Regions from separate parts of the Paenibacillus sp. Marseille-Q7038 genome, predicted to be linked through region 3. Evidence: riboswitches for the same ligand, from Rfam matches in the RefSeq annotation. Region 3 holds a riboswitch; each other region holds the start of a gene.
What was found. Region 3 has a riboswitch for cyclic di-AMP ahead of ACWPWY_RS01000 (hypothetical protein). Riboswitches for the same ligand answer to the same signal wherever they lie in the genome.
Positions count from the first base shown of each region.

Region 1 (2,202 bases), 2.4 Mb from region 3:
AGATTGCTACATCTGCTTGGAGTAAGGCACGCCCTATTATAAAAACAATAGGGAATCATGTTTTCACAAATTAGGAATTAAATTATAGAATCAATAAGATGATTTCTTACAAGAGGTCACTGAATAAGTCCCCTCATAAAGAAAAGGTACGGCTCCTCAAAAACAGTTGAGGGGCTGTACCTTTTTTTGGGCTGTATATAGCGGATTATAATAAGATGTAGTGTTCGTGGATGATTAGATAACAACAAACCCCGGTTCTGAGCCCTTATGCGGCACTGTAGGACATTACTTACACCCGAAGGAACAATATAACTTCATCATCAATGTGCTGGCAACGAAAGCGCGGTACAACTCGATGTCAAGTAAGAAACTTCTAAGACAAAAGAAGACATTCATCTCCAAAACGCGGAGTGAATGTCTTCTTTTAATACTAATCTATAATATTAGAGTACACTTTTTGCTCCTACATATTTAGGACCCCAGTAAGTGTTACTCAAGCTGTCGATTTTAATACCACTGGAAGTAGTGGCAGAAATGAAACTATTGTTTCCAACGTAAATGCCGACATGAGAGACAGATGAACCTGTTGTATTAAAGAAAACAAGGTCGCCTTGCTTCAAATTACTTTTTGATACAGAAGTTCCTGTTTTATACATGGAAGCAGCTGTACGCGGAAGAGATACATTGTGTTTCTCAAAAACATATTTCACAAAACCAGAGCAGTCAAATCCACTTGGAGTAGAACCGCCATATACATAAGGTGTACCTATATATTTTGTGGCTTCTTGGACAATACTTGTTCCTTTTACATGATCATTTCCTACGAGAATCGGGCTATACGTTTTACCTGTTGTATTTACCATGGCAAGGGAATAGCTCTTTTTCCAAACCACGTCATTACCCATTGCTTCGGATATAAAACGAAGTGGAACGTATGTACGGCTAGAGCGAATAAACACTTGTGTATCAAGACTTACACTTTTTCCGTTGACTGTTGCTGTTGTGGAACCTGTTTTAATTTTAATTGTAGTTCCATTTTTTTTAATAGTAACCGTTGTAGTTGAACCTGATTTAGAAGAACTTACGGTATAATTCATTTCTTCTGCAAGTTTACGTAATGGAACTTGCGTTCTATCGTTATTATCTAGAAAAGGAGAAGCATCCTCAAAATTAACAAGACTATCATTAAGCTGTACATTTACACTATTTGAACCTGAAGAAGAAGCATCTACTTGCGAATTTCCGAGTACTAAGCCTGCTCCAAGCAGAGTAGTTAACAACATACATTTACCAAATTTCATCATTATTATTTATTCCTCCGTTAGCCTCCGAGGTTAGTTGACGGGTTTGAGTAGAAGGTACTCTAGGATCTTCATCATCCATTCACCCCAAGTATGTAAATCGTCCCCCGTACTATCTAGTAGATTCGGCTTTATTAATATTAATCAACTGTAACTAATATATAATAAAAAAAGCATTGAATGTTACAAAACTGTAACCATAGTTTCGCTTTTCATACACTAAAACTTGGCAAAGATCTTAATTATATACTTATATAGAGAGGTTAAATTCATTTAAAAGGGTTAATTTATCACCAAATCGAAGAGTTGAAACACCTATTTAGGTTACAATATTGTAACCTAAATTATTAATTTTCCTGTTTTTATTACAAAATATTTATCTATTATTTCATATAAAACCCTTAATTTTCTAGTTCTTTGGTAAAAATATAACAAAAAAACAACCCGTTATTTTAGAAATAACGGGTTGTTGGGGTGATCATTACAAAGATGTTATCAAATTATGTCGATTTATTACGTCCTGTTATTAGTAAAAGGAGGAATGAAATGACAATAATAGAGATCGTCCACACCCAAGCCATGGTTGTATTACCGCTGTCTACAGCGATATATATAGCAGTGGGTACAGTCTGCGTTTTACCTGGTATATTACCTGCAATCATAAGTGTAGCCCCAAACTCTCCCAGCGAACGGGCAAATCCAAGTATATAAGCGGTCATAAGAGAAGGCCATACAAGAGGAAGTGTAATATAGCGAAAGACTTGCCATTCATTTGCACCGATGGAGCGTCCAGCTGCTTCAAGCTCTTGGTCCACGGACGAAAATCCAACTTTCATCGTCTGATAGACCAGAGGGAATGAGACAACAATCGAAGCGATAACGGCTGCCCACCATGTGAATA
Region 1 is NZ_CBCOOM010000001.1:2,589,251-2,591,452, reverse strand. Features, by position in the region: gene ACWPWY_RS12355 (cell wall hydrolase) at 1-74, shown strand, start outside; gene ACWPWY_RS12350 (C40 family peptidase) at 444-1,304, opposite strand; cyclic di-AMP (ydaO/yuaA leader) riboswitch at 1,309-1,442, opposite strand; gene modB (molybdate ABC transporter permease subunit) at 1,802-2,202, opposite strand, start outside.
Region 1: linked by a shared signal. The riboswitch ahead of ACWPWY_RS12350 (C40 family peptidase) and the one ahead of ACWPWY_RS01000 (hypothetical protein) in region 3 are both predicted to bind cyclic di-AMP.

Region 2 (2,202 bases), on a different contig from region 3:
ATCCGGATCCTCCGCCTCACGAGCTCAGTAAGGTGCTGTTTTGGATGGAAGGTCAGCTTAGTTTATCGGTAAGCCCGCTCGTTCATCAGTACGCCTGGCTGCTCGTCCTTATGTTCCTCATTCGAATGCTAATGACCCCGCTCATTCGGGCGGGATTACTTCACAGTCTGCATCAACAAGCGAATGCAGCAAAAGGTCTGGCTTTCTTTCAAGGCATTAAGCAACACTGGAAAAAAACATCTCTCCTCTATTTTATAGAGGTCATACTATTACTCATCCCTGCTTACTGGATTGTTCCTGTTATTCTTCCGAACCTTATTACAGCTATTTATAATTTGTCTGTTCTTACCAAAATCATTCCTTACCTTCTCTTATGGATGATCTACGGCTATGCAGTAAAGCAGCTGCTGCTTTACTGTCAGATTGGAGTTATTGGGAAACGCAGCGGATCGGTGTCTATATGGATCTGTATCCGGTATGCCGTTCCAGTAGCCTTGGTCTCCCTTTTGCTCGGTTTCATTACCCTTGCGATATTTGGTTCATTCACAGCCGTTTCATTCATTTGGACAGGACTTCTAGCTCTGGTTCTACAGCAATCCTATCATCTCATTCGATCCATTATGAATGTATGGAAAATCAGCTCTCACTTCAGTCTCTGGTATTCAAAAAGCAGCTCTGATAACTCTTAAAGTTAGCATTATATTGCTTCCTACAAAAAGATAAGCCTAGCTCATTATCGAATGAGTCAGGCTTTTTTGTGTTTTTCCCTGAAAACGATTGCCAAATTTACACATATTCTGTTACAATAAGCCCAGAACATGTTGTGACAACTTTGTAATCTATTGTAACTAAATTAGTCAAGCTTTTAACTTACATAGTCATTTGATTGTTTTATGAATTGGGAATACATACGTCTTCACAGGTACATATCATCAGATACGCCAAATTCCTGGTACCTGGGAAGCGGGGGAACCATATTACGGGTGAATTGATCTCGCAACAGAGTGGTCATAGGGGAACCTTCTACCGAATCCTTAAGCTAACCTCGCAGGCATTGGAAGGAGTTATTTTTTTTGAAAAAGACATTAACTGCTGCAGCGCTAAGCCTAGCGATCGCATTATCCATTGGAACAGGGAGTGCATTTGCTGATTCCAAGATGGACAAGGTAATTGAAAGCGTTCAGGGAACAGATTATAAATACGGTGGAACTACACTTAGTGGTTTTGATTGTTCTGGTTTCACGATGTATGTATTCGAGAAGCTTGGGATCGAATTGCCAAGACAATCCGGTTCACAATTCAACATGGGTAAAGAAGTCTCTCGTTCTGATATTAGAACTGGCGATCTTGTATTCTTTAATACCAGCGGTAAAGGGGTATCCCACGTAGGTATTTTTGTTGGAGATGGTAAGTTTGCACATGCTTCTTCTTCTAAAGGTGTGACCATCAGTAAACTTGACGAAAATTACTATGCAAAGCGTTATGTAGGCGCAAAACGAATTATGAGTACAGAACAGTTTGAAACAGCTACTATTGACTAATATTTCTATATTATTACCCTAAGAACTCGGCCTTGACTACTTTTTTCACAAAAAGTAATCAGGTTCGAGTTTTTTTATTTATCTCATACTCCAAAGTGCTTGCCTTGCCTCTCTCCTAGCCTGTAGAGTGTTAGGGAAGACAAATTCTAGGTGAAGGAGTGATCCTATGACACCGATAAACCCTATTTTCCGAGTCATGCCTATGACCGAAGAGCAAGCGGCGGAGATTAGTACCTGGCAGTACGAACCTCCTTATAATATATATGGCTGGCTGCCTTGGGATCAGATGAAAGCTTTAGAGATTGAGTTTGGAGACCCCGTGCTAAGAGCACAGCAATATTTATCTATAGTAAGGGATCAAGAGTTACCTGCACTATGTGGTTTTGCTCAACTTTTTCCTATGGAAGGAGTCACTCGGCTCGGTTTCGGTATGAGACCCTCTTTGTGTGGCAACGGATACGGTCCAGCCTTTGTATCTTCTGTTATACATGAGGCACAAAAAAGAAATCCACGTCATGTCATTGATTTGGAAGTGCTGACCTGGAATACACGGGCCATTCGAGCGTATGAAAAAGCCGGGTTCGTTATTGAGGACACATATGAGCGGCTGACTCCTGAAGGCTATCAATTATTCCATTGTATGGTTTATGAAAAGACAAGC
Region 2 is NZ_CBCOOM010000002.1:301,916-304,117, forward strand. Features, by position in the region: gene ACWPWY_RS18610 (hypothetical protein) at 1-689, shown strand, start outside; cyclic di-AMP (ydaO/yuaA leader) riboswitch at 930-1,069, shown strand; gene ACWPWY_RS18615 (C40 family peptidase) at 1,074-1,541, shown strand; gene ACWPWY_RS18620 (GNAT family N-acetyltransferase) at 1,708-2,202, shown strand, end outside.
Region 2: linked by a shared signal. The riboswitch ahead of ACWPWY_RS18615 (C40 family peptidase) and the one ahead of ACWPWY_RS01000 (hypothetical protein) in region 3 are both predicted to bind cyclic di-AMP.

Region 3 (2,202 bases):
TTTGCAAAGCATATTCATACAGTCTTACGTCCGGTTTAGCTAGTCCTTGTTCTGCGGAGCAGGCGATAACATCAACATAGGAACTAAGGCCATATTGCTGAAGCCGTTCAGCTGTACCTGGACTCTGATTCGCAATAATGCCAATTTGGTAATGTTCTCCGAGCTGAGCTAGAATTTTTTTAGCTTCTGGATAAGGGACTTCAAGTTCTTTACGGAATTTCAACTTAGGCCGAATATAAGCCCGATCCTCTTCCTTCGCAATCAACCGAGAGATGGCATACTGCATAGGGGAATCAATAAATGTAGAGTAACTTTCGATAAACTTCCCCCTAACATCCTCAATCGTTATTGAATAACCTCGATCTGCAGCACGCTCTACAAACTGATTCATAATATGGTCCACGGGTATCCATTCATCGACAAGCGTGTCCCCTACATCAAAAAAAAGCCACTTCACGTCAGACCACATTCCCATCTACTGCCTCAACCTTTCAAGTTACAATGATCTTCCATATAAAAAAGACCCATGATGATCATGAGTCTCACACTATGTGCATCTTATTTGACCATTATAGCAATGCAAGATTTGTTCCGCAATCATAGCAGGGATGCCCACCCTACTACATCATAGATGCAAAATAACTTTTACATTTATCATTTCAATCGAAAAACATTCTAATTAACAGCAGCTCGCTCTTCGTTCAACAAGAACCCGACTTCACCCTTGATTGTGAAAACGATATGATTCGCTCCCATCCCCCGGTATACACCGCGAGGATGATTCTGTTGAGTAATGATCGTTATCGGTTTTTGAGTCCATGGTCTGCATATTTGTAGAAAGCGACAGGTTAAATTCATGCTGTTTTCAAACAAAAATATCCGCCCTACTGTTGCATTAGGCAACGCCCATTTATGAGCAAAAGCAGTATCCATTCGGATAATATGCTGCACTCCAAGTCGTCTAACCTGTTTTTCTTCCTGTGCGCTATTCGTGAGAACAGCAAAGGATAGCTTTTTGTACATTAATAACCGAATAAAATTTCGAGCTGCTTCATTAGGTGCAGTAACCAGAATGATTTCATTATTCATTGTGTAAGCCTCCCTATGATTGAAAAGACAACAAAAAAAGAACACCATTTACATCATGAAGGCATGCCGGCGCTCTCCCACCCGAATAGGAATATAAGGAATCACGAAAATTCCTGATTACCCTCTCGGGTGCTCACGGTTCTGCTGCCTCTCCCTATATACGCTTACGAGGTTAGCTGCCGGATTCGGACAAGAGAGAGTTGCCCTATTCCCGGTCTGACGACCCGGAAATTCACCCCTTGGAATAAACAATCTTTCGAATGTTCATTCCCGTTTGGTTCCCCCGTTTTTATAAAAGATCCACCGAAAAATAAATAGATGAATCTAAAAATTCAGCGTAGAAAACAATAAAAAACCACAGAGGGTTAGCGCCCCTGCGGTCGATAAACGATCACAAGATTCATCATTCCTCTCTCAAATTATTAGCTTACGAGGTTAGCTGTCGGATTCGGACGGTGAGAGCCGCCCTTCCTTATCCACCGAATGGCAAATGCCATTCCACTTCAAAAGATTCACCCCAACAAAGTTCCTGAATCAGTTCTCACACCGATTCAATCAGCCCTGCTATCATTGGTTCCCCCGTTTTTCGTTTGAATAAATCAGACGAAAATTCAGCAAGCATAGTAATGAGAATTTCTATTGTTTTATAAAATGTAACTCGTCTTTCTTTGCGCTCAAGATTTACGATATGAATCATACACCCGAAGCGAAATGGTGTAAAGGTACTCAAAAGTTCACTTCAGCCAATATTAAGCCATAATCCCCTTAATTCACTCAAAACACGAAACAATAAAGCTTCCATTTCCTCTAATCTCTTCGTATCTCTGTATTTCACACACTTTCATTAAACCTAGAGAAGACAAGATATAAACTTCCTGCGTATTGTTTAACTTCCTATATTAATTGTTTAAAATTTAATTGTAGAAAATATTGTAAAACCCTTATCCATTCTCTTATAATGAGAAGAAAAAGACGAGGCGGTGGGTCAATCTATGTCCATATATGATTTCAATGTCAGCACCCTGAAAGGTCAAGAGCTTAACATGTCAGCTTACAAAGGTAAAGCTATGCTTATCGTTAATACCGCCAGCAAATGTGGACTATCACCACAAT
Region 3 is NZ_CBCOOM010000001.1:201,250-203,451, reverse strand. Features, by position in the region: gene ACWPWY_RS01005 (HAD family hydrolase) at 1-475, opposite strand, end outside; gene ACWPWY_RS01000 (hypothetical protein) at 676-1,089, opposite strand; cyclic di-AMP (ydaO/yuaA leader) riboswitch at 1,235-1,405, opposite strand; cyclic di-AMP (ydaO/yuaA leader) riboswitch at 1,498-1,716, opposite strand; gene ACWPWY_RS00995 (glutathione peroxidase) at 2,082-2,202, shown strand, end outside.

Region 4 (2,202 bases), on a different contig from region 3:
TTACTTTTAAGAATGCGAAACAGCCGAAAGAGGTACTTGCCAAGGTACCTATGGATCGATTATTGATTGAGACGGACTCTCCATACCTTACACCACATCCGTATCGCGGAAAGCGAAATGAAACGGCACATGTAGCGCTCGTGGCAGAAGCTGCAGCAGCATTAAAGGGGGTATCTGTAGAGGAAATCGGGCAGATTACGACCCGAAATGCACTGGAACTATTTGGAATATAGTTCATATATGGAGCAAAATAGATGAAATAGTGAGTAAACAAGAGCGATTCACCTTTTTGGAAGGTTTTTCACGTGTTTATTACAAACTTTTAACCATTTATTTAGAAAAACGTAGTTGAATACGGCTTTACAACATGCATATAAACAGGATATCATCGTTTCAGTGAAATGTTGAAAAATTCACTTCGTGTGTTATTCTCGCTGAATTCTTCGAAAACCGAAGAACGGGGGAACCAATAAGGTGGTCTTACAAGCATATCGCTATACACTTTAGACCATCATATTTGATTCATTTTGAGTCTTGGGGTGAAGGAAAAGGCACTAGCCATGAGCTAATGACCTGATCCAGGGCGACTCTTGCGTCCCAATCCGACAGCTAACTCCGTAAGCGTATAAAGAGGTAAACTCGCGTATGATGTTTCCGGTTATTCTTGTGAACTTACCCGGAAGCCATGAGAGAGCTCCTCAAAAACTCTCTACTGGCTTTTTTGTTTTAGAAGAATAAAAGTTACAACCTCGTCATACTGTTGGTTAACAGGAGGAAACATCATGCCGCGAAGAGTGGCACATGGTGCAGAAACAGAGTGATCTGATTCTGTATACAAATGTAATAGTCGCGTCAAAATACTATCATGCATTACTCTTGACGGCGGGGCTACGAAGGAGGACGGAGTAAGTGGGAAATTTCCAACCAGAGGAGACCCATGAGTCACCATCATCCAGCAAGTCTTACGCGTTGCGATGGAAGCATGAGAATCTGCGTCAAATGATACTAGTCGCAATCTTCTCAATCGCACTGTTAGTTATGGTCTCTCTTATTGTTTACAGTCAGGGAGGTAAAGAAATTTCACTAGTCGTGGATGGCAAGGTCCAAACGCTGGAAACTCGTGAGGGTATGCTTAATGAAATGCTGGATGAGCATGCAATCACAGTAAGCCCCCATGATGAGATTTCGATGCCGCTGAATGGAGCAATCAAAGATGGAGATCAAGTTACCATTAAACGAGCTGTTGCAGTGAACGTAACAGCGGATGGAAAAACGGAACAAATTTATACGACAAAGGATACAGTCCAAGAAGCGCTTGCAAATGAGGGCGTGAAGGTATCAGAAGATGATAAAGTATATCCTTCTGTGGACACCGCGGTGAAAGCAGATCTTAATATTAAAATTGTCCGGGTAGCAAAACAAACGGCAAAACAAGAAGTTGCGATTCCTTATAAAGTAATCAAAACTGCTGACCCTAGCTTGTACAAAGGGGATAACCGCGTAATACAAAATGGGCAAGAAGGTGTGATGGTTCAAACCATCGAGAAAGTGTTCCAGGACGGCGAGTTGGTATCCAAGAAAATGACGGATAAGACAGTTGCGAAGAACCGAGTCGATAAAGTCATTGCTGTCGGATCCAAGAAAAAGCCAGAGCCTAAACCTGAACCTGAACCTGAACCCGAGACACTTGTGGCGGCAGCAAGTACACCTAATACAAGTAACAAATCTTTATCGGATAAAGTGAAGAAGGTATCTTCCTCTTCTTCAACCAGTGATACAATAACGAAAGACGGTGTGTCTTTCAAAGCAAAAAAAGTACTTAATAATGTGTCTATGACAGCCTATTCTTCGGAAGAAGAAGGTATAGGAACGAAAACAGCGTCCGGTACTCGTGTACAGGAAGGACGTACAATTGCTGTAGATCCAAATGTGATTCCACTTGGATGGTGGGTATACATTGAAGGCGTCGGCTTCCGCCGTGCTGAAGATACGGGCGGAGCTATTAAAGGAAATAAAATAGACGTGTATTATGACAGTCTGGATCAAGCCTTGACTTTTGGCCGTAAAAAGGGAAAAACCGTGTATGTTATCGGTCCTGTGAAGCCGGAACTGAACTAAAATATAATTTACAATGCATCGCTAATGCTATAGTATTAACAACATGATTCGGTGATGCTATATAAGGTAAACGAAAGTTTAGAC
Region 4 is NZ_CBCOOM010000002.1:377,806-380,007, reverse strand. Features, by position in the region: gene ACWPWY_RS18985 (TatD family hydrolase) at 1-233, shown strand, start outside; cyclic di-AMP (ydaO/yuaA leader) riboswitch at 423-638, shown strand; gene ACWPWY_RS18980 (ubiquitin-like domain-containing protein) at 910-2,118, shown strand.
Region 4: linked by a shared signal. The riboswitch ahead of ACWPWY_RS18980 (ubiquitin-like domain-containing protein) and the one ahead of ACWPWY_RS01000 (hypothetical protein) in region 3 are both predicted to bind cyclic di-AMP.